3 regions of the Arthrobacter sp. TMN-50 genome follow, and region 3 is predicted to be linked to each of the others. Evidence: riboswitches for the same ligand, from Rfam matches in the RefSeq annotation. Region 3 holds a riboswitch; each other region holds the start of a gene.
What was found. A riboswitch is a leader RNA that binds a small molecule or an ion and turns the genes downstream of it on or off. The one in region 3 is predicted to bind cyclic di-AMP.
Positions count from the first base shown of each region.

Region 1: it holds a riboswitch for cyclic di-AMP, as region 3 does, so the genes downstream of both, ACX80A_RS10940 (C40 family peptidase) here and ACX80A_RS07310 (M23 family metallopeptidase) in region 3, are expected to answer to the same signal.
Region 2: it holds a riboswitch for cyclic di-AMP, as region 3 does, so the genes downstream of both, ACX80A_RS09010 (NlpC/P60 family protein) here and ACX80A_RS07310 (M23 family metallopeptidase) in region 3, are expected to answer to the same signal.

Region 1 is NZ_JBTNDG010000008.1:85,728-91,944, forward strand. Features, by position in the region: gene ACX80A_RS10925 (isocitrate lyase/PEP mutase family protein) at 90-869, opposite strand; gene ACX80A_RS10930 (alpha/beta fold hydrolase) at 866-1,726, opposite strand; gene ACX80A_RS10935 (TetR/AcrR family transcriptional regulator) at 1,820-2,371, shown strand; gene ACX80A_RS10940 (C40 family peptidase) at 2,513-3,403, opposite strand; cyclic di-AMP (ydaO/yuaA leader) riboswitch at 3,407-3,620, opposite strand; gene ACX80A_RS10945 (F510_1955 family glycosylhydrolase) at 3,829-4,470, opposite strand; gene ACX80A_RS10950 (DUF305 domain-containing protein) at 4,533-5,168, opposite strand; gene ACX80A_RS10955 (hypothetical protein) at 5,291-5,800, opposite strand; partial or broken gene ACX80A_RS10960 (heavy metal translocating P-type ATPase) at 5,896-6,217, opposite strand, start outside.
Region 2 is NZ_JBTNDG010000005.1:151,214-157,430, forward strand. Features, by position in the region: gene ACX80A_RS08995 (alpha/beta fold hydrolase) at 1-1,395, shown strand, start outside; gene ACX80A_RS09000 (NAD-dependent epimerase/dehydratase family protein) at 1,392-2,363, shown strand; gene ACX80A_RS09005 (DinB family protein) at 2,388-2,942, opposite strand; gene ACX80A_RS09010 (NlpC/P60 family protein) at 3,050-3,940, opposite strand; cyclic di-AMP (ydaO/yuaA leader) riboswitch at 3,944-4,104, opposite strand; gene mutM (bifunctional DNA-formamidopyrimidine glycosylase/DNA-(apurinic or apyrimidinic site) lyase) at 4,434-5,420, opposite strand; gene rnc (ribonuclease III) at 5,429-6,217, opposite strand, start outside.
Region 3 is NZ_JBTNDG010000003.1:217,803-224,019, reverse strand. Features, by position in the region: gene ACX80A_RS07325 (MFS transporter) at 1-1,021, shown strand, start outside; gene serC (phosphoserine transaminase) at 1,037-2,161, opposite strand; gene ACX80A_RS07315 (metal-dependent transcriptional regulator) at 2,408-3,115, shown strand; cyclic di-AMP (ydaO/yuaA leader) riboswitch at 3,254-3,427, shown strand; gene ACX80A_RS07310 (M23 family metallopeptidase) at 3,430-4,230, shown strand; cyclic di-AMP (ydaO/yuaA leader) riboswitch at 4,355-4,519, shown strand; gene ACX80A_RS07305 (NlpC/P60 family protein) at 4,525-5,427, shown strand; gene ACX80A_RS07300 (NlpC/P60 family protein) at 5,476-6,217, shown strand, end outside.

The DNA of each region.
Region 1 (6,217 bases), on a different contig from region 3:
GACACAAGAAGGTGGACGTCAGAAGGTGGCAGAGTGGCGGCTGAAGCTCTAAACAAGCGCTCAAACCTTCAGCCGCCACTGTTCGGCGCTTAGTTCAGGGCCGGGGTGTCGACCGGAATTACGCCGGCCCCGTACAAATCGGTGGCGAGGTCCCGAAGTGCTCGCAATGCAACCCGTTGAGTGAAGGGTCCGTAGGAGACGCGGGCGACACCGAGTTCCTGCAGCTCGGTTGCTGTCAGGGCGCCGGGGGCTCCGATCACTGATAGCCGTCCCTTTCCAAATCCGTCGACGAGGGGCTCGATGACGTCACGGGTCAGCGCTCCGGGAACGAATACCAGGGCTGCCCCGACGTCCAGGAAAGCTCGACCTCGGCGGATTGCGTCGTCGATGCTGTCTTTCATTGGGCGGTCACCGGCACGTGCAATCGCGTCCGTGCGCGCGTTCAACTGAAACGCGATGCCCTCGTCGTTGGCTGCGGCGATGATGGCTTGCACGCGGGCGACGGATTCATCGAAGGGTCGCAGTCGGTCTTCGACGTTGGCGCCAACGACGCCGAGCCCGATCGCTCGGCGTATCGTCTCGGCCGGGTTTTCGTATCCGTCATCAAGATCGGCTGTAACGGGAAGGGCAACGGCGTCTACGATCGTTTTCACCCCGGCCAGTGCCGTGTCCAAAGGCATGGCGCCATCGGCATAACCGTAGGAGGCGGCAATTGAGTGACCAGCCGTGGCGATCGCTTTGGTCCCAGGCAGTGCTGCGACAGTCGTGGCGCTGATGGCGTCCCAAACGTTGACAACCCGCAGGATCTCCGGTGCGGTGTGCAACGACTGCAATTGCTGGGCGCGCTCGAGGATGTACTGTTCGGTCATTTTTCGCCCCCGTTTCCTGTCAGTTCCTTGTCAAGGAAGCGAAGGAGCACATCATTCACCTCTGAGGCATGGGTCCAAAGCATGCCATGAGGGGCTCCCTCGATCTCCACATAGTCCGCCTCAGGCAAGGCTTTGTGGAACTCCCGTCCTGTCGAGTCGATCGGCAAAATATTGTCAGCTGTACCGTGCACGATCAGCGAGGGCACAGTGATCTTGGCGACGTCTGCACGGAAGTCGGTGAGCCAGGTGGGTTGTGCCCATACAGAGGCGTGAGAAGAAGCCGCGTAGGCAAGGTTCTTGTTTGCTGCGAGTGCTTCCTCGCTAAGCCGGGCGCCGAGGTTGTCTTTGGTGTTAAAGAAGTCATCAAAAAAGTTGGTAAAGAATGCGTACCGATCCGACTTGACTGCCGCAAGCAACCCATCGAACACCTCCTGAGAAACCCCAGCAGGATTATCTTCGGTCTTCAGTAGGAAGGGCTGAAGCGAACCGAGGAATACTGCCTTCGTAACGCGGTCTGAACCGTAGGTGCCAAGGTACCGTCCCACTTCGCCGGTTCCCATGGAGAATCCGACCAGGACAGCATCACGCAGATCGAGCGATTCCAGGACTGCCTGCAGGTCAGCGGCGTAGGTGTCATAGTCATGGCCAGTGGTGGGTTTGGAGGACTTACCAAAACCTCTTCGGTCGTAGGTGATGACCCGGTAGCCAGCATCAAGAAGGGCCGAGCTTTGCTTCTCCCATGACGACCCGTCAAGGGGATACCCGTGAATCAGAACGATCGGCTGGCCGTCTCCGTGATCCTCGAAGTACAGCTGAACTGGGGCCGAGTTTTCGTATCCGGCGGTGATGTACGGCATCAAGCGAATCCTTCCAATAGGATGAGAACGAGCGTTCTCAGGATACTACCGACACTACGGGAACGGCGGTTCCGCCGCAAGTACACTGGGACAATGGACGAAGGAAAGGTGCGCGACAGGGTGATCGAGGCCGCTGACTCGCTGTACTACGGGCGCGGCATCCAGGCTGTAGGAATGGATGATTTGCGAGAGGCCTCTGGCGTATCCCTGAAGCGGCTATATCTGCTGTTTTCATCTAAAGAGGCGATTGTGCTTGCGGTGCTCCGGTACCGGCACCAGCTGTGGACCGATGGCGTCACGTCTGCTGTAGACCGCGCCACGTCCCCACGGGAACGCCTGCTGGCCGTCTACGATTATCTCGCCGACTGGTTTGCCACCGACTCATTTCGGGGCTGCGGGTTTATTAATGCCTTCGGGGAGCTTGGCGCCGTTTCGCCTGCAGTTGCCGAGATAGCCCGATTACATAAACGCTCCTTTCAGGAGTACCTATCCCGCTTGGTCGCCGACGCCGGTGGAACCGAGGAACTTGCCGCTCAGCTGGCCATCCTGGCGGAAGGCGCACAAACCACCGCCGCGATTAGCGGCACCATCGAACCCGCAGGGCAAGCCCGCCGAGCGGCCGAAATCCTCATCGACTCCCGCTGAGCTTCTCGAACGCTGATACCCAACGACTATTCAGATCAGGTCAGGCATGAGTTAGTAAAACACAAAAGTGGCAGATGCCCTCCGTTCAGGGCACCTGCCACTCTTGTTCGGCTTACGGAGGATATCCGTACGGCCTCGGTGTTAGCCGTTGACTCGGACGAAGTAAGATCCGGCGAGGTCGGACAGCGGGTGCTCAATGGTGAGGTTGGCCCCGTTCATGCCGCTGCTGATGACGTTCCCGTTCCCCACATAGATCGCAATGTGGCCGGGGCGGACGACGAGGTCACCGGGCGCGGGGCTTGATACCCGGGTTCCATACTGGTCAAACTGCAGCGGTCCAAGGTCGCCAACGTTCAGGCCGATGGAGCGTAGTGCCTGCTCGACGAGGATGGTGCAATCCTGAATGGACCCAAGCTGGCCGTAAGCCGAAGCGACCAGTGCAGCGCCAACGCCACTCGCTGGAGTGGAAGGACTGTCTGATGCAATCGGGGTGATGGAACCGGAAGCCAGAGCCATCATTGCCGGCGCAGCCGCCGGTGCCGCAGCCGTCGGTGCCGCGGCGGGAGCCACTGGGGCGAACGCTTGAAGCGCGGACGGTGCAGGTGCGGATGGTGCCGGAACGGTAGCGGGATCGGCGGCAGGGGCCGCGCCGCCTGCGAGCTGGATCTGCTGCCCCGGGTAGATGATGGAGGCGTAGGACAGGCCATTCTGCGTCAGCAGATTGTCAAGGCTGATGCCGTTCCGTGAGGCAATCGCCCCAAGCGTATCGCCGGCGACGACCGTGTGAGCTCCCGCGGCAGCAGCGGGCGCTGAGATGGTTGTTGCTTGAGCTGTGTTTCCGGCGTCCTGGGTGTATGTTCCGGCGTGGGCGGTAGCTCCGACCGAGAAGACAAGGCTGCCGGTCGCGGCTGCGATGATTGCTGGTTTGCCCAGTGCGACGGCGTTGGACTTCGCTGACTGGGCCAGGCCCTCGAGGGCGATGGAGTGGTTGGTGGCGGCGCGGTGACGTGCCGGGATGGACGTACGTGACATGGTGGTTTGCCTCTCCCATGCCTGCGGGGTGAGCTGTCGGGTTCGGATGGGAGTCACCCGGCCGGCCGCCACCGGTGCACTATTCCTGCCATCGCGAACGACGTAGGTCATGCACTGGATAGTCGGATCGACTTAACCCCGAGGGTCACCGTGTGCGGTGGCCCGGTGGAAACGTGGTTCCCCCGTCCCTGCCATCTGGATTGTGCGAACGGTTCCCGGAGCAGCGGCAGGGCTCGGCATTCTGCTCGGGAGTGTGATCTCGGCGGGGTGCCAGGATCACTCGAAAAAGAATACCCCACCCTGGTATTTAAGTCACATTAGGGTAACGGTTCCCAGGGATTGCCCAGGGGGCGATCAGGTTCCACGTCCTTCGAACGAAGTAACGATACCGATTCTCTGAACCGTCGTCCCTCCGGTCCGGGCGGTTACTGGTGGTTGGATCGAATGTTCGTGAAGGTCCGCCCGTTGTCGTTGGAAACCTGGACTCTGTCTTCGGTCGCGACCCAGATCCGCATTAAGCCGTCGTCAAGCATGTGGGTTGTGATCGCCGCTGCCTGACCGGAAACTATACCTTGTTTCGTCCAGGTCAAACCTGCGTCCCGGCTGGTATGGATCTGGCCCTCAGGTGTAATTCCCGCAGCAATACCTTCAGAAAGGGCGGTCAACATGAGGAGGGGCGCTCCAGGTACGGCAGCCCACGTCTCGCCGTTGTCCGTGGAACGTTGCAGGCCTCCCTCGGTTGTCGCGAGAACAGTACCGTCACGGGGTGTTGCAGCGAGGTTGAACGCAGGAATCTGTCCATCGACGAAGTCCCAGGAGGTTCCGTCGTCGCTGATCCGGAGCTGACCGTCGAATCCCACTATCCCGGAGTCGGTGGCGGCGAGGGCATGGAAGTCGGACTCGCCCTGCTGGGATAGCGGCTGCCAGCTTTGCCCCTGGTCGGTCGATCGAATGAGCCCGACCGGGTCGGGAAGTTCTGATCCAGGCCCCGGATGCCCGGATGCGTAGAAGTCTCCGTTTCCCGCCGCGGTAAAACCCATCAGATCAATGGTTGGGCCGATTTTGATGGCTGGCTAAGGATGAGGAGGGCCAATTTTTGCCCTCCTCATCCGGTGGAACACCCGCAGGGCTAGAATCCGGCGAGCAGTTCTTCCATTTCCTGAATTTCCGCTTGCTGGGTTTCCGCTATCGTCTCGGCGAGCGCAATTGCTTCGGGGTTCTCTCCGTTGTCGATTTCTTCATGGGCCATGTCCACCGCGCCGATGTGATGTTCAGTCATCGATTCGAGGAACATCTCGGCCGCATCGTCACCTTCCGCGGCTTCAAGGTCGGCCATCTGGTCTTGGCCCATCATTCCGTCCACACCACCGGTGGATCCCATGCCGTGGCCCGCCATCCCACCTTCGGGCATGACCGGCCGGTCCCACGCTTCCAACCAGCTGGTCATGGTTTCAATCTCGGGGTCCTGTGCCTCTTTGATCCGGGTGGCCAGATTGACGACGTCGGGACTGACATTGTCCTTGGCTAGCATCACGTCGCTCATTTCGACCGCCTGTTGGTGGTGGGGAATCATCGACTGAGCGAACATCGCGTCGGCGTCGTTGTGCTCGGGCGATACCTCGGCAGTGGATTCGGCTGAGGTTGTTTCCGGGGTGGAAGCCGATGGTTCGTCCACCGAAGTCGCGGGATTGGTGTCGCTGCCGCAGCCAGCGAGGGTGACGATAGTAGCAACGCTCAGTACAGAAAGGGAAAGGTAACGCTTCATAGTGATCTGATCCTTTGGAATTCATCTGATGAAAGTCTGTAGAAATGCCCTCGATGGGCATAACGATGCCGTTGGGTGGGAGCCTTATCGCTCAGCACACCACAAGGTCGAGTGCCGGTGTTTTAGGTCCGGCTGATACAGAGTTGAGTCAGCGAAGGAACAGGGATCGAGAGGGGTTGCAGTCGGATAAGTGGTGGACCGCGCAGCAGCACCGACCCGGGTACGAGCCGTCCGGAACGTACCAGGGACACCAGCACGACGACCATGATTACCGCCAGGAGGCACATCCCTAGTGCGGCTCCATCATTCCCGCAAGACCCCAGGCAAAGTGGTGCCGATTCACCGTTGCCCGTGTTCCTTTCTGCGGCCGCGGCGTGGCCCGCAAGGGCCTGGACTTGGTGCGAACCGCTCATAGCTGTCGCGGATCCGGAGGTCGATGTCGCGGGGCTGGCCGAGAGCGCGACGCCATGAGCTGGGGCGTCCCGGGCTGTAACACCGTGCGTTGACGGGCCGTGACCTCCCATCCACACATGCACCGCGAGGATTCCGACGATGATTGCAACAAATCCCAGAAAGGTCAGAACTGTTCGCGACAGGTCGAACACTACTTTCAGCCCGATGGTGCCTGACACCGCCGCTCCCTTTCATTCCCCTATTTTCTCCAGCCTAGTGAACGGCCTGCCTCTTCATCCAATCGCGGACGGTACCCGGTCGTCCTCTCACACTGCTAGGTGCTGGTGAGGCGTTCCGGTCTCAGGTCGATCCTGCGCAGCAATTGCGCGTTCAACGCGACCACAATGGTCGAGACACTCATCAATATCGCCCCTGCCGCAGGCGACAGCACAAAGCCAGCGAAAGCTAGCACCCCGGCGGCCAGCGGCACAGCAAACAGGTTGTATCCCGTTGCCCAAACCAGATTCTGAATCATCTTCCGATAACTCGCCCTGGACAGGTCGATCATCGCCAAAACCGATCGTGGATCATTGCCCGCCAAAACTACGCCGGCGGACTCCACGGCGACATCGGTACCGGCACCGATGGCAATCCCC
Region 2 (6,217 bases), on a different contig from region 3:
GGTACGGTTCCCGACTTCCTGGTCGGCATTGATCTGGCCCTCACCGCTGCGCGGTTATTCCGCTGGCCGGGGCGCCGCATCAGTGTTGCCCCGTTGCCCACGGCCAAACGGAAGGTGCTGGGGGTGGAGCATTCGCTGGCGGAGCTCCGAGCCGCCGGGGCTCGGGCTTCGGTGACTCCTGCGACTACTGCGGCTTCAGGGACTGCTGCCGCTGACGTGCTGGATCCCGATGCCGACGCCGCCATCCTGTTCACTTCGGGTTCGACCGGACCCGCCAAGGGCGTCGTATACACGCATCGACGGTTGGCGGCGATGCGGGATACCGTCGCCCAGACGTTTGGGATCCAGCCCGGCGACGGTCTGGTAGCCGGTTTCGCCCCGTTCGCGCTGCTCGGTCCGGCGCTGGGAACGACGTCGATCACTCCCGCGATGGACGTCACCAAGCCCAAAACCCTGTCGGCGGCGGCCCTTGCCGATGCCGTCGCTGCGATCAACGCCACCGCCGTGTTTGCGTCTCCTGCAGCGCTCAGGAACATCCTTGCCACCCGGGGTAACCTGACGGCCGCGGGGCGGGAGGCGTTGACTGGTGTGTCACTGCTGCTTTCGGCTGGGGCGCCGGTACCATCGTCGCTGTTGACGGACCTGCTCGAGATCCTCCCGGCGGCGTCTCTTCACACTCCCTATGGGATGACCGAGGCGCTGCCGGTTACCGACGTCGACCTCGAGTCGATCCTGTCCGCCGAAACCTATGCCGCTGGGTCGACCGTTCCCGACGCCGGGAACGGCGTCTGTGTTGGGCGCGCTGTCGCTGGCGCCCGCATCACCATCAGTCCGCTTGATCAGTCAGGAACGGCCAACGGCCAACCCACCACCGCAGCCGGGGTTACCGGCGAAATTCTGGTCAGCGCCCCGCACGTCAAGGAGCGGTACCACCGGCTGTGGATCACCCAAAGTGACAGCTCACGGACCGGCGGTTGGCACCGAACCGGCGACGTAGGACATTTCGACGACGAGGGCCGGCTTTGGGTCGAGGGGCGTCTTCCCCACATCGTTACTTCACCGACCGGCGTCGTTACCCCGGTCGGGGTTGAACAGGCGCTCGAAACCGTCGACGCCGTTGGGCTGGCAGCCGTGGTCGGCGTCGGGCCGACCGGTACGCAAGCTGTGGTTGCCGTCGTGGAGTCCGTGCCACCGGTCACGAAGCCGGGGCTGGCACCTGCCGCTCTTGCCGCCGGCGCACGAGACGCAGCCCGTTCCGCCGGGGTTGAACTGTCGGCGGTGCTGGTGGTTCCTTCGCTGCCCACGGATATCCGGCACAACGCGAAGATCGACAGAACCCGGGTGGCGTCCTGGGCGGCCGGGGTGCTCGCTGGCGGGAAGATCGGCGCCCTGTGAAGGTTTTGGTCACCGGCGCAAGCGGAATGCTGGGTCGGGTGACGGCAGCTCTCCTCCGGTCGCAGGGGCACGAGGTGCGGGCGTTCCAGCGTCGACCATCAGGACTGACCGGTATCGATGATTGTCTCGGATCGGTCACCGATTCGACGGCCGTCCGGCGGGCGGTGCAGGGCAGGGACGCGGTGGTACATCTTGCGGCCAAGGTGTCCTTCGCGGGTGCTGCGGCCGATTTTGAGGCAGTCAATGTGGAGGGCACCCGGCTGCTGCTGTCTGCTGCGCGTTCCGCTGGGGTGCGGGACGTCGTCTTCGTTTCGTCGCCGTCGGTGGCGCATGTGGGCGAGGCGCTTGTGGGACAGGGTGCCACGCAAGCCACCCCGGACCTGGTGCGGGGTAACTACGCCCAAACCAAGGCACGGGCTGAACTGCTGGCTCTGGCCGCCAGCAGCGAGAACTTCCGGGTCGCCGCCGTCCGACCCCACATTGTGTGGGGCCCCGGGGATACCCAGTTGGTGGAGCGGGTGATGGAGCGCGCCCGGGCCGGGCGTCTGCCCTTCCTGGACGCCGGCACCGCCCTGGTCGATACCACCTATGTGGACAATGCTGCAGCAGCGATCGCCGCCGCGCTTGACGGCGTGGACCGGTTGGCGGGGCAGGCCGTGGTGGTCACCAACGGTGAACCGAGGCCAATCGGCGAGCTGATCGCGGGGATTTGCCGGGCTGGTGGGGTGCAGCCGCCGCGTTGGTCGGTTCCGGGCCGGATGGCGCGGGTCGCTGGGTCGCTGGTGGAGTTCGTGTGGCAGCGGGGTGGCATCGAAAGCGAACCGCCCATGACCCGGTTCCTTGCCGAGCAACTGTCGACCGCTCACTGGTTTGATCAGCGCCGCACCCGCGAGCTGCTGGCCTGGACGCCGACCGTGTCAATCGATGAGGGTCTGTCCCGTCTGGCACTGCATTATCAGGGACGCTAGGCTTCCCCACTCCCCCTCGGCGCCCTAATTGCCATTGGCCGGCTCTTCGCCGACGGCGCCGTCGGCCTGTTCCCGCAGAACATCGATGTGGCCCAGGTGACGTGCTGTTTCTTCCACCAGATGCTGAAGGATCCATCGGAGCGTGTAGCCGTCCCGTGACGAGGTGGCGTCAAGGGAGACGGCTGCCTGGACCACGGCGTCGCAGCGTGCAGCCTCGGCCGCATAGTCTTCGAGCAGCCGTGCCATAGCGGTGTGAGGTGGGACGTGAAATTCGCCGTCGGGGTCCTCATCGGTCCAGTCATAGTCGAGACCCTGCTCTCCGGCGAAGACATCCCTGAGCCATGACCGTTCGACGTTCTCCAGATGACGCACCAGCCCGTGCAGGGTGAGTCCGGTCGGAGTTGCGACTGAGCGCAGCACGTCATCGTCGGCTCCCTCCATTTTCCAGGCCACCAGGTCGCGTTGGCGCTGCAGGAAGCCGAGGGTGATTGTCAGTTCGTCACCGAGGTGCGCGGGCTCGGTGACGTGGCACAATCTTCCGTTGACCCGGCCTGAACCGTCTGTTGCTTCTGGTGTCATTGGCTTACCTTATCGGTGACCGTTCTGTCCGGAAAGCATGGATGCGCCACCGGATTTCTCCGATGACGCATCCGAATACTCGTGCCCGTACCGCCGGAGCGGAGGGTTTAGAGGGTGTAGTACCCAACCAGTGGCATGGCGCTGACCGCGTGGACCAGGGTGCCCTGGCCTGGGTTCAGTGCGCTGACCATCTGGCCGCCACCGATGTAGATGCCGATGTGTCCGCCGCCGTTCTGGACGACGAGGTCACCTGGCTGAGGGTTGCTGGTGGGGGTCAGGGCGCCCATCTGTGCCTGGCTGGTGCGGGGCAAATCGATGCCGTGCTGGGCATAGACCCACTGCACGAACCCTGAGCAGTCCCAGCCAGCGCTTGGGCTGGTGCCGCCATAGACGTACGGTGAGCCGATCATTGACTGGGCGGTTCCGGCGATCCCTGCGCTGGACACCTGCCCGCCGGTGGACGCTGCAGCGATTGGCTGAATGTCCTCCGAGGCGGTGGTGATGCCCAGGTTGCTGGTCTCGGCGGGGGCAACTGGTGCCGCTGCCTGAGTTGCCGGGGCCGGTGCTGCTACCTGAGTTGCTGGAGCCGGTGCCGCTACCTGCGCTGCCGGACCGGTGCTGCCGGTCAGTGAGATGACCTCGCCTGGGAAGATGACCGAGTCCCAGCCGAGACCGTTGGCGGTGAAGATCGACTCAAGGCTGACATCGTAGGCGCCTGCGATGCTGCCCAGAGTGTCTCCGGCCTGAACGGTGTGAGTGGTCGTGCCCGGGGCGGGGGCGCTGGCAGCCTGAGCGACAGGTGCCGGCGCGGCCTGGACGTTGATTTCTCCAGCAGCGTTGGCTGGCAGTCCGGCGCTCAACATCAGACCTGATGCTGCGACGACGACTGCTGCTGGACGTCCGATAGCGCCAGCGTGTGAGCTGACTGCCTTGGACACGGTCTGCATGGCGCTTGGCGGGGTTGCACGGTGGCGCGCGATGTAACGATTCTTGGACATGATGTTGCCTCTCCCAGTGCCTGCGAGGTTAGCTGTCGGATTCGGATGGGAGCCACCCGGGCGTGATGCCACGCCTTCACCCCTAGGCCGTCTTTCGGCGACCACTACTGGTTCCCCCGCTTCTGCCGGATGTATGCGAACGGACCTCGCGGCAGCGGCAGAATTAGGCAATCTGTCGGGAGGACGCTGAGTTGAACGGAACCCGGCGTGCCGTTTACTGTACATTTCGCTCCGGGGGTTTTGTCACATTTGGATTACGGCGGCAGTGCCTTGGAAAGGGACCTCCCTTCGGTGCTGATGTCGGATCTAAGAGGTCGGAGGCAGCGTTGGACGAGATCCAGAAACGTCTCCGGTTCGTTCATGGTCGTCTAGTGTGTCCATACCCAATGATTACCCACCCTAGGCACCTGCTACCGACCCACTTGCGCTATGTGGGTAAGTCTCCCGGGTGGAGGACAAGTGGGCAAAAGGTTCCGGAGACAGCGGCCAGGACCTACCAGCGGCCATTCCGGGGCTTGGGCTGACACCGCGGGCAGCTGAACGACGAACGGTTCATAAACATTTCTCGCCGGATCGGCGAAACCCCCGGCAACAGCGGATCGCTGGCGCAGCGGGTGCACGGTTCACCCTCCCGGCCATAGGCATTCAGCGAACGCTCGAAGTATCCGGACGCACCATTGACGTTCACGTACAGGGAGTCAAAGCTGGTACCGCCCGCCTCAAGCGCCCGGACCATGACGTCCCGGCAGGCATCCACCAACCGCAGGGCGTCGGCCCGGCGCATGGAGTCGGTCGGCCGCGCGAAATGCACCCTGGCAGCCCAAAGTGCTTCGTCCGCGTAGATGTTGCCGATCCCGGAAATCAGGCCCTGGTCGAGAAGCGCCCGCTTGATACCCGTCTTGCGCCGTCGCAGCTTCGCGTAGAACCCGTCAAAGGAGAACGCCGGATCGAGCGGGTCGCGGGCAATGTGGGAAGCCTCTGCCGGAATCAACGGCACCGGGTGTTCCCCGAGGCCGCCCGGCTGGCCGTCCGCGGTGGACACCATTGACGTGACAAAGAGACCACCAAAAATTCGCTGATCAACAAATCGCAGTTCCCGCGGCAAAGGCCCGGTCAACGGATCCTCGGCAGCCGACAGTGTCAGCCTGACCCGCAGATGCTTTTCCGCTGGGGCACCGGCATCCTTCACCAGTAACTGTCCACTCATGCCCAGATGCGCCATCAGAGCGACCGGTGCGACAGCAGCAGAACCAGCGCTGGCGGTCTCGGCCGGCGCAGCCAACGGCATCCACAGGAATTTTCCGCGCCGCACTACGTCCAGCACCCGTGCCCCCACCAGATTTCCTGCAAAGTCCTCGACCCCGAGCCCATGACGGCGGATGGACCGGGAGTCGAGGATGTCGACGTCGTCGATGGTTCGCCCCAACACCCAGCGGGCCAGGCCGCGGCGCACCACCTCGACCTCAGGTAGTTCGGGCATCGTGAAGCCTAGGCTGACTCAGTCGAAGTCGTGGCGGCAGCAGCAGGATCGGCAGCAGTAGGATCGGCAGCGTCCTCGGTCGGGGCGGCAGCAGCAGGGACCGACGCCGAGGAGGCGGACGACTTGGGTTCCGCGGCGACGACCCGCAGCATCTTCCATGACGCGGCAGCCGCTTCCTGCTCCGCTTCCTTCTTCGACGGACCGGATCCCGAGCCATACGGCAGACCGCCCACCGTGAGGAGAGCCTCGAAGGAACGGGCATGGTCGGGCCCGGAGCCTGTGACCTTGTAGTCAATAACGCCGAGGCGGCGTGCGGCGGCGATTTCCTGGATGCTGGTCTTCCAGTCGGTGCCGGCACCCATCGCTGCAGCGCTGCCGAGCAGTGGAGCAACCAGCCGCATCACCATGGCTCGGGCAACCTCAATACCATTACTCAAATACGTGGCACCGATGACAGCTTCCATGGTGTCGGCAAGGATTGACGCCTTGTTTTTGCCGTTAGTCAGCTTTTCCCCCTGGCCGAGCAGGACATGCTGACCCAGCTCGAGGTCGCGCGCTATCCCGGCCAGGGCACGGGTGCTGACGACGGCGGACCGCCGCTTGGCGAGGTCACCTTCAGACAGGTCGGGGTTGTCGCGGTACAACGCGTCAGTGACCGCCAACCCCAGCACCGAGTCGCCCAGGAACTCGAGACGTTCGTTGGTGGGGATCCCCCCCTGCTCATAGGCAAATGAGCGGTGCGTTAGGGCAAGACGAAGCGTCCCGGCGTCTATAGAGACACCGAGACGCTTCAAAAG
Region 3 (6,217 bases):
CATGGCGGCGCTGGGCGTCGGGCTGGGCCTGCTGGTGGTCGTGGGAGTTGCCGAACTGTGGCACGTCTACGCGTTCGCCCTCGCCCTCGGGTTTGTCTCGGCTGTTGACGCGCCAGCCCGTCAGACCTTTGTCTCGGAGCTGGTCCGCGATGATTACCTGCCCAACGCCGTCGCACTGAACAGCGCCTCCTTTAACGGGGCACGGATGGTTGGCCCAGCGGTGGCGGGATTGCTGACCGTCGCGGTTGGCCCGGGCTGGGTGTTCATGATCAACGCCCTGACCTTCGGCGCCATGATCTTTGTGCTGGTGACCATCAGACGGTCGGAGCTGCGGGTCCTGGAAAAGTCACCGCCCGGCAAGGGCCGGATCCGTGAGGGCTTCAGATACGTCCGCAACCGGCCGGACCTGATGATGGTGTTGCTCGCCATCTTCATCGTGGGTACGTTCGGCTTGAACTTTGCCGTCTACATTGCGGCCATGGCCCGCACCGAATTCGACAGTGGCGCGGGCGTGTTTGGGGTGCTGTCCTCGGTGCTGGCTGTGGGGTCAGTGGCCGGGGCGCTGCTCTCCGCACGGCGCAGCAAGCCCAGGCTACGGTTCATCTACGGGGCGGCGGCGGCGTTCGGCGTCGCCTGTGCCGCGGCGGCGCTGGCACCTACCGTCTGGCTGTTCGGTCTTGCCCTGGTTCCCGTGGGCCTGTTCGCGCTCACCCTGATGACCAGCGCCAACGCCTACGTCCAGACCACCACCGAGCAGGTGATGCGTGGTCGGGTGATGGCCCTGTACTTCGCCATCTTCCTTGGCGGCACTCCGCTGGGTGCGCCGATCGTCGGCCTGGTCTCCAACACCTTCGGCCCGCGGTGGAGCCTCGCCGTCGCTGCCGCGGCGGGAATTATCGCGGCCCTCGCCGGGACGATCTGGGCCTGGCGGGCCCACCACCTGCGACTGCGCTACGACCGGGCACCCCGACGTCGGTTGCGGATCGAAACCGACTTTGGGGACCCCGTCACCGAGCCGTGAAGTTGTTCGGCTCGGTCAGCCGCCGATGACGTGATCGATACATGTCAGCAGGGCCGAAACGTCGTCCGGTTCGATCGAAACGAACGTGGCGATGCGCAACTGGTTGCGGCCCAGTTTCCGGTACGGTTCGACGTCGACAATCCCGTTGGCGCGCAGCACCTTCGCCAGCAGTGCTGCATCGACCGACTCGTCGAAATCGATCGTCGTAATGACATTGGACCGGTCCTCGACGCGGGCCACGAAAGGGGTTGCGACGTCGGACGCTTCGGCCCACCGGTACACCCTGCCCGCCGACTCTGCCGTCCGGGCAGCAGCGAACCCTAGCCCGCCGCTGGTGTTCAGCCACTCGACCTGGGCGTTGAGAGTCACCAGGGTGGCCAGCGACGGAGTGTTGTAGGTCTGGTTCAGGAGGGAATTGTCGATGGCCGTCCTGAGGCTCAGGAAATCGGGGACCCAACGGCCGCTCGCAGCGATCCGCTCCGCGCGTTCCAGCGCGGCGGGGGAGAACATGCCCAGCCACAGACCGCCGTCGGACGCGAAGTTCTTCTGCGGCGCGAAGTAGTAGACGTCGGAAGCGCTGATGTCAACGTCCAGTCCGCCAGCGGCCGAGGTCGCGTCAATGAGGACCAGCGCATCCGGTGCGGCACCATCCACCCGATGGACCGGAGCGGCGACACCGGTGGATGTCTCGTTCTGCGGCCAGGCGTAGACGTCGACGCCGGCCTCCGCCACCGGTGTGGGTCGGGTCCCAGGGGCCGACGTGATCACCGTCGACGCTTCAAGGAACGGGGCCCGGCTGGTCGCTGACGCGAACTTCGACCCAAACTCGCCGAAGGACAGGTGCTGGGCCTTGGTGTCAACCAACCCGAAGGAGGCTACATCCCAGAACGCGGTGGACCCGCCGACGCCCAGGATCACTTCGTAGCCATCCGGCGCGCTGAACAGCTGGGTCAGACCCTCCCGGATGGACCCGACAAGATTGCGCACCGGCGCCTGGCGGTGGGACGTCCCCAGCAGGGTACGCCCGGCCTGGGTGAGTGCTTCCAGTTGCTCATCGCGCACCTTCGAGGGGCCAGCGCCGAAGCGCCCGTCCGCGGGGAGGAGCCCAGCGGGGATCGTGTGGTCCGGGGAAATGCTCATGGTTTCTCCAAGGGGTAAGCGCGCAACGTGGGACGGGTTTCATTCTGCCGCACTGCCTGCCTCCGCTGGCATTTGTGAACAGACCACGTGGTGCGCACGGCGACGCCTGATTGCCCGGGCCAGCGGGAAATGAGTTAACCTTGGGAGGCGTAGGACTCACGTTCGGCGCTGGCGTTACGTGCCGCGTTCCCACCGCGAAAGCTGCCCGCTGTTCCATCCCGCACCAGTGCCTAGGAGCTGAACCGTATGACGGACCTCATCGATACCACTGAGATGTATCTGCGGACGATCCTGGAACTGGAGGAGGAGAACATAGTTGCCCTCCGCGCCCGGATCGCCGAACGGCTCCGCCATTCGGGTCCGACTGTGTCGCAGACCATCGGCCGGATGGAGCGTGATGGATTGGTGGTGGTTTCCGGCGACCGCCACCTGGAATTCACTGACCTCGGTCGACGTCGCGCCATCGGTGTGATGCGTAAACACCGCCTCGCTGAACGGCTGCTTTCCGATGTGATCGGTCTCGATTGGGCGTACGTCCATGAGGAGGCGTGTCGCTGGGAGCATGTGATGAGCGAACGGGTTGAACAGCGCCTGTACGAGCTGCTGGGAAAGCCCACCGAGTCGCCCTACGGCAACCCCATCCCCGGGCTCGAAGCGCTGGGCGGCCCGCCGACCGAAAACTTCGCTGCCGGTGTGCGCAGTCTCCTCTCAGTAGTCGGAACCAACCCCTCGGGGTCGGTGGTCACCCTTGTCCGGCTGGCGGAGCCCATCCAGGTGGATCCCGAGTTGCTCTCGCAGCTTGATGAGGGCGGATTGCGGCCAGGAACAGTCATCAGCGCGCAGACGGTCGGCGATTACGTGTCGGTCCGGGTCGAGGGGATCGACGGGGCGCTCGAACTGCCGCCCGACGTCGCCGCGCACGTATTTGTCTCGGTCAGCACGACAGTGCCTTAAGGTAGTAAAGCGCACTGTTGCCGCAAGTTATCCACAGGAAAAGATAACGAACGTATCTCTTTTGCGTCTGGTCGCGGATAATGGAAAACTGGCGTTGATACATCAGCGTTACCTGATCCGCACGCCTAACCCTGTCAGCGGATCAGGATGCTGAGAACCCGTGACAGGGGCGGAGGACCCATCGACGGCGGCCGATCTGCCGCCTTGGGGTGAAGCCCGGATCCGGTGCCGTGTCAGCGGATCAGATCTGGGCCGAGTTACTTCCCGACTCGAATCCGACAGCTAACTTCGCAGGCATATACGAAAGGGACCCTTTGTCGAAGCAGCATGCTTCGGGACGCCGCCGTGCCGGTGCCCCGGTACCTACCGCGCGTCCCCGAGACGCCCAGCGTCTCGATCGACGACGTCGGGCCACCCGCGTCAGGAACGACCTCTCAGTGACCGGGCTGAGCCAGAAGATCGCGATCGCCGCCGCCGCCTCAGGCCTGGTGCTGACCATCGCGTTGCCCACCACCGCCGCATCCATTCCGGCCGAGGACATGCCGGACGCCGCCGGCGCTGCCGCCGCCGTCATCGAAACGGCAGTACCCCGCGACATCAAGGTCCCGGCCGCTGCTCCGGTCGACTTCAGTCGCACCGCGCTGCAGAGCACGTTCGATGCCGACGTCAAGCTCAGTGAGATCATGACCGCCGCAGGATCGACCGCCGTGCCGGCCGCGGCCCGAGGGTCCCTGTCAGCGCCAATGAAAGAGCTGGTCCTCACCTCACCCTTCGGCTACCGGGTAAGTCCGATCACAGGGATGAGCGGCGAGCTGCATTCCGGACAGGACTTCAGCAGCTCCTGCGGTTCTGAAGTCTTCGCCGCAGCGGCCGGCACCGTCACCTTTGCTGGGTGGCACCCCTATGGCGGCGGGAACCGTGTAGTCATCGACCACGGCAACGGGCTCGAATCCTCCTATAACCATCTTTCCCTCAGTAGCGTCAATGAGGGGCAGAAAGTTGACCGCGCTCAGGTGGTCGCACAGAGCGGCAGTACCGGCGCGTCAACCGGTTGCCACCTGCACTTCGAGGTGATGGTTGACGGTCAAACAGTGGACCCCATGGGCTGGCTGTAACCAAGGACATATCGTTCCGTGACCGGAATGTGACATTGTGATCAATCTGATGTACCGTCAACCTCGTGCCAAATTCTAGTCAATTTGGCACTCCCGAGCAGATCGCCTAGCTCTGCCACTGCCCGGGGTCCGATCGCACAATTCGCATGGCAGAGGCGGGGGAACCAATTACTGGATTTCGCAGGAAATCCTTGGGGTTAAGTCGCGTGTTTCCAGTAGGAAATCATGTGGCCGGGTGACTCCCATCCGAATCCGACAGCTCACCTCGCAGGCAATTGGGAGAGGCAATCAAACGTGTCAACTAGCTCTTCTCTGGGCCGCCACCGGGCCGTCCGCACGCACACCAGCCCCTTGACAGCCATCTCCAGCGCTGTCTCGTCGAACGCTGGATCAGTAGGCCGCCAGGCCGCGGTCATCGTCGCAGCTTCGGGACTGGTCCTGACAGCCGGACTGCCAGCCCACGGGATCGGCCAGTCTGAGCGCGTTGCACTCTCCACCCCCTTGAATCCCGTTGCGGTTACCGCTGACTCCGTTAGCGCGGCCGCCACCGCAGACATCACCTTCGAGCGCACCGCCGTCACGGCAACGCCCGCTGTGGTGGAAATCGCACCAGTAGTTGAGGTCCAGGCCGACGCCGTCGCGCCTGTAGCTGAGGTCCTCGCTCCGACCGCCGTCGTCGAGCCCGCCGTTCAGGAATCAGCACCGGCGCAGGGTCCCGCTACAGCACCGGCGCAGGGTCCCGCTACAGCACCGGCGCAGGGTCCCGCCGCAACGCCTGCAGCCGCCGCAACGCCTGCAGCCGCCGCGCCTGCTCCAGCCGTTGCGGCTCCGGAGCCTGCCGCTAAAGAGGTGGCCCCGAAGCCACAGCCCGCCAGTGTTTCTTCGAGTGGTATCGGTGCGGCTCTCGTAGCTAGTGCCTACTCGCAGATCGGCGCAGTGCAGGATTGCACGGTTCTCGTCGAGGTGGCCTTGCGTTCGGTTGGTAAGACGGTCGGTGACCTGGGGCCCGAGCAGTTCTATGCGTACGGCGACGTGGTCGGTTCGCCTCAGCCAGGGGACCTCGTCATCCGCCCGGGACACGTTGCGATTTACGTCGGCAACGGACAAGTCATCAGCAGCGGAATGAACGGGGTCAACGCGACCATTTTGCACCCGTTAGCTGACCTCGCTGGCTCCAGTTTCGTCCGTGTCCGCTAAAGCTTCCGTGTCCGCTAAAGCCCAAGAATCAAACTGGAGAATCTCAGAATGACAACACGCGCCGCTATTGCACGTCACCGCGCCGATAGACGCCAGACCACCAATTTCTCGGCCCTGGCCAAGGCAGTCACCGAAAACGCCGGTGGCATGGGTCGGCAGGCTGCCGTCATCGCCGCAGCATCCGGCCTTGTTCTGACTGGCGGGGTGTCGGCCAACGCCGCCGACCTTTCGCTCGAGTCGGTGGAACGCGTCGCCCTCGCCTCGGCGTTGGAGATTCAGGCAGCACCAGCAGTTGTCGAGGCACCAGCGGACGCCGAGATCGCCTTCAACCGCACCCCGGTCAAGGCCGTTGCGGCTCCGACCATCGTCGAAGCCCCCACAGTGACCGCACAGGTGGAAACCGTCGCCGAGGTAGCCGAAGCTCCCGTCGTGGCCCCGGCCGCCGAAGTAGCACCCGTTGAACCAACACCCGTCACACCTGTTGCAGAACTGAAGCAGGCAGCGCCCACCCAGGTAGCGCCCGCTCAGGCAGTGCCCGCTCAGGTTGTACCCGCTCAGTCTGCGCCAGCAGCCGAGGCTCCGGCCGCACAGCAAAAGCCAGCCGCTTCCTCCGGGGTAGCTGCCACCATCGCTGCTGCAGCGCAGGGACAGCTTGGGGTCACCCAGGACTGCACCCGCCTCGTCAGCAACGCCCTCGCAGCCGCAGGGATCAACTTCCACGGCTGGCCAGCCGGTTACCTGTCCCTCGGACGCACCGTCAGCGCTGGCGAAGCTATTCCGGGCGACTTAC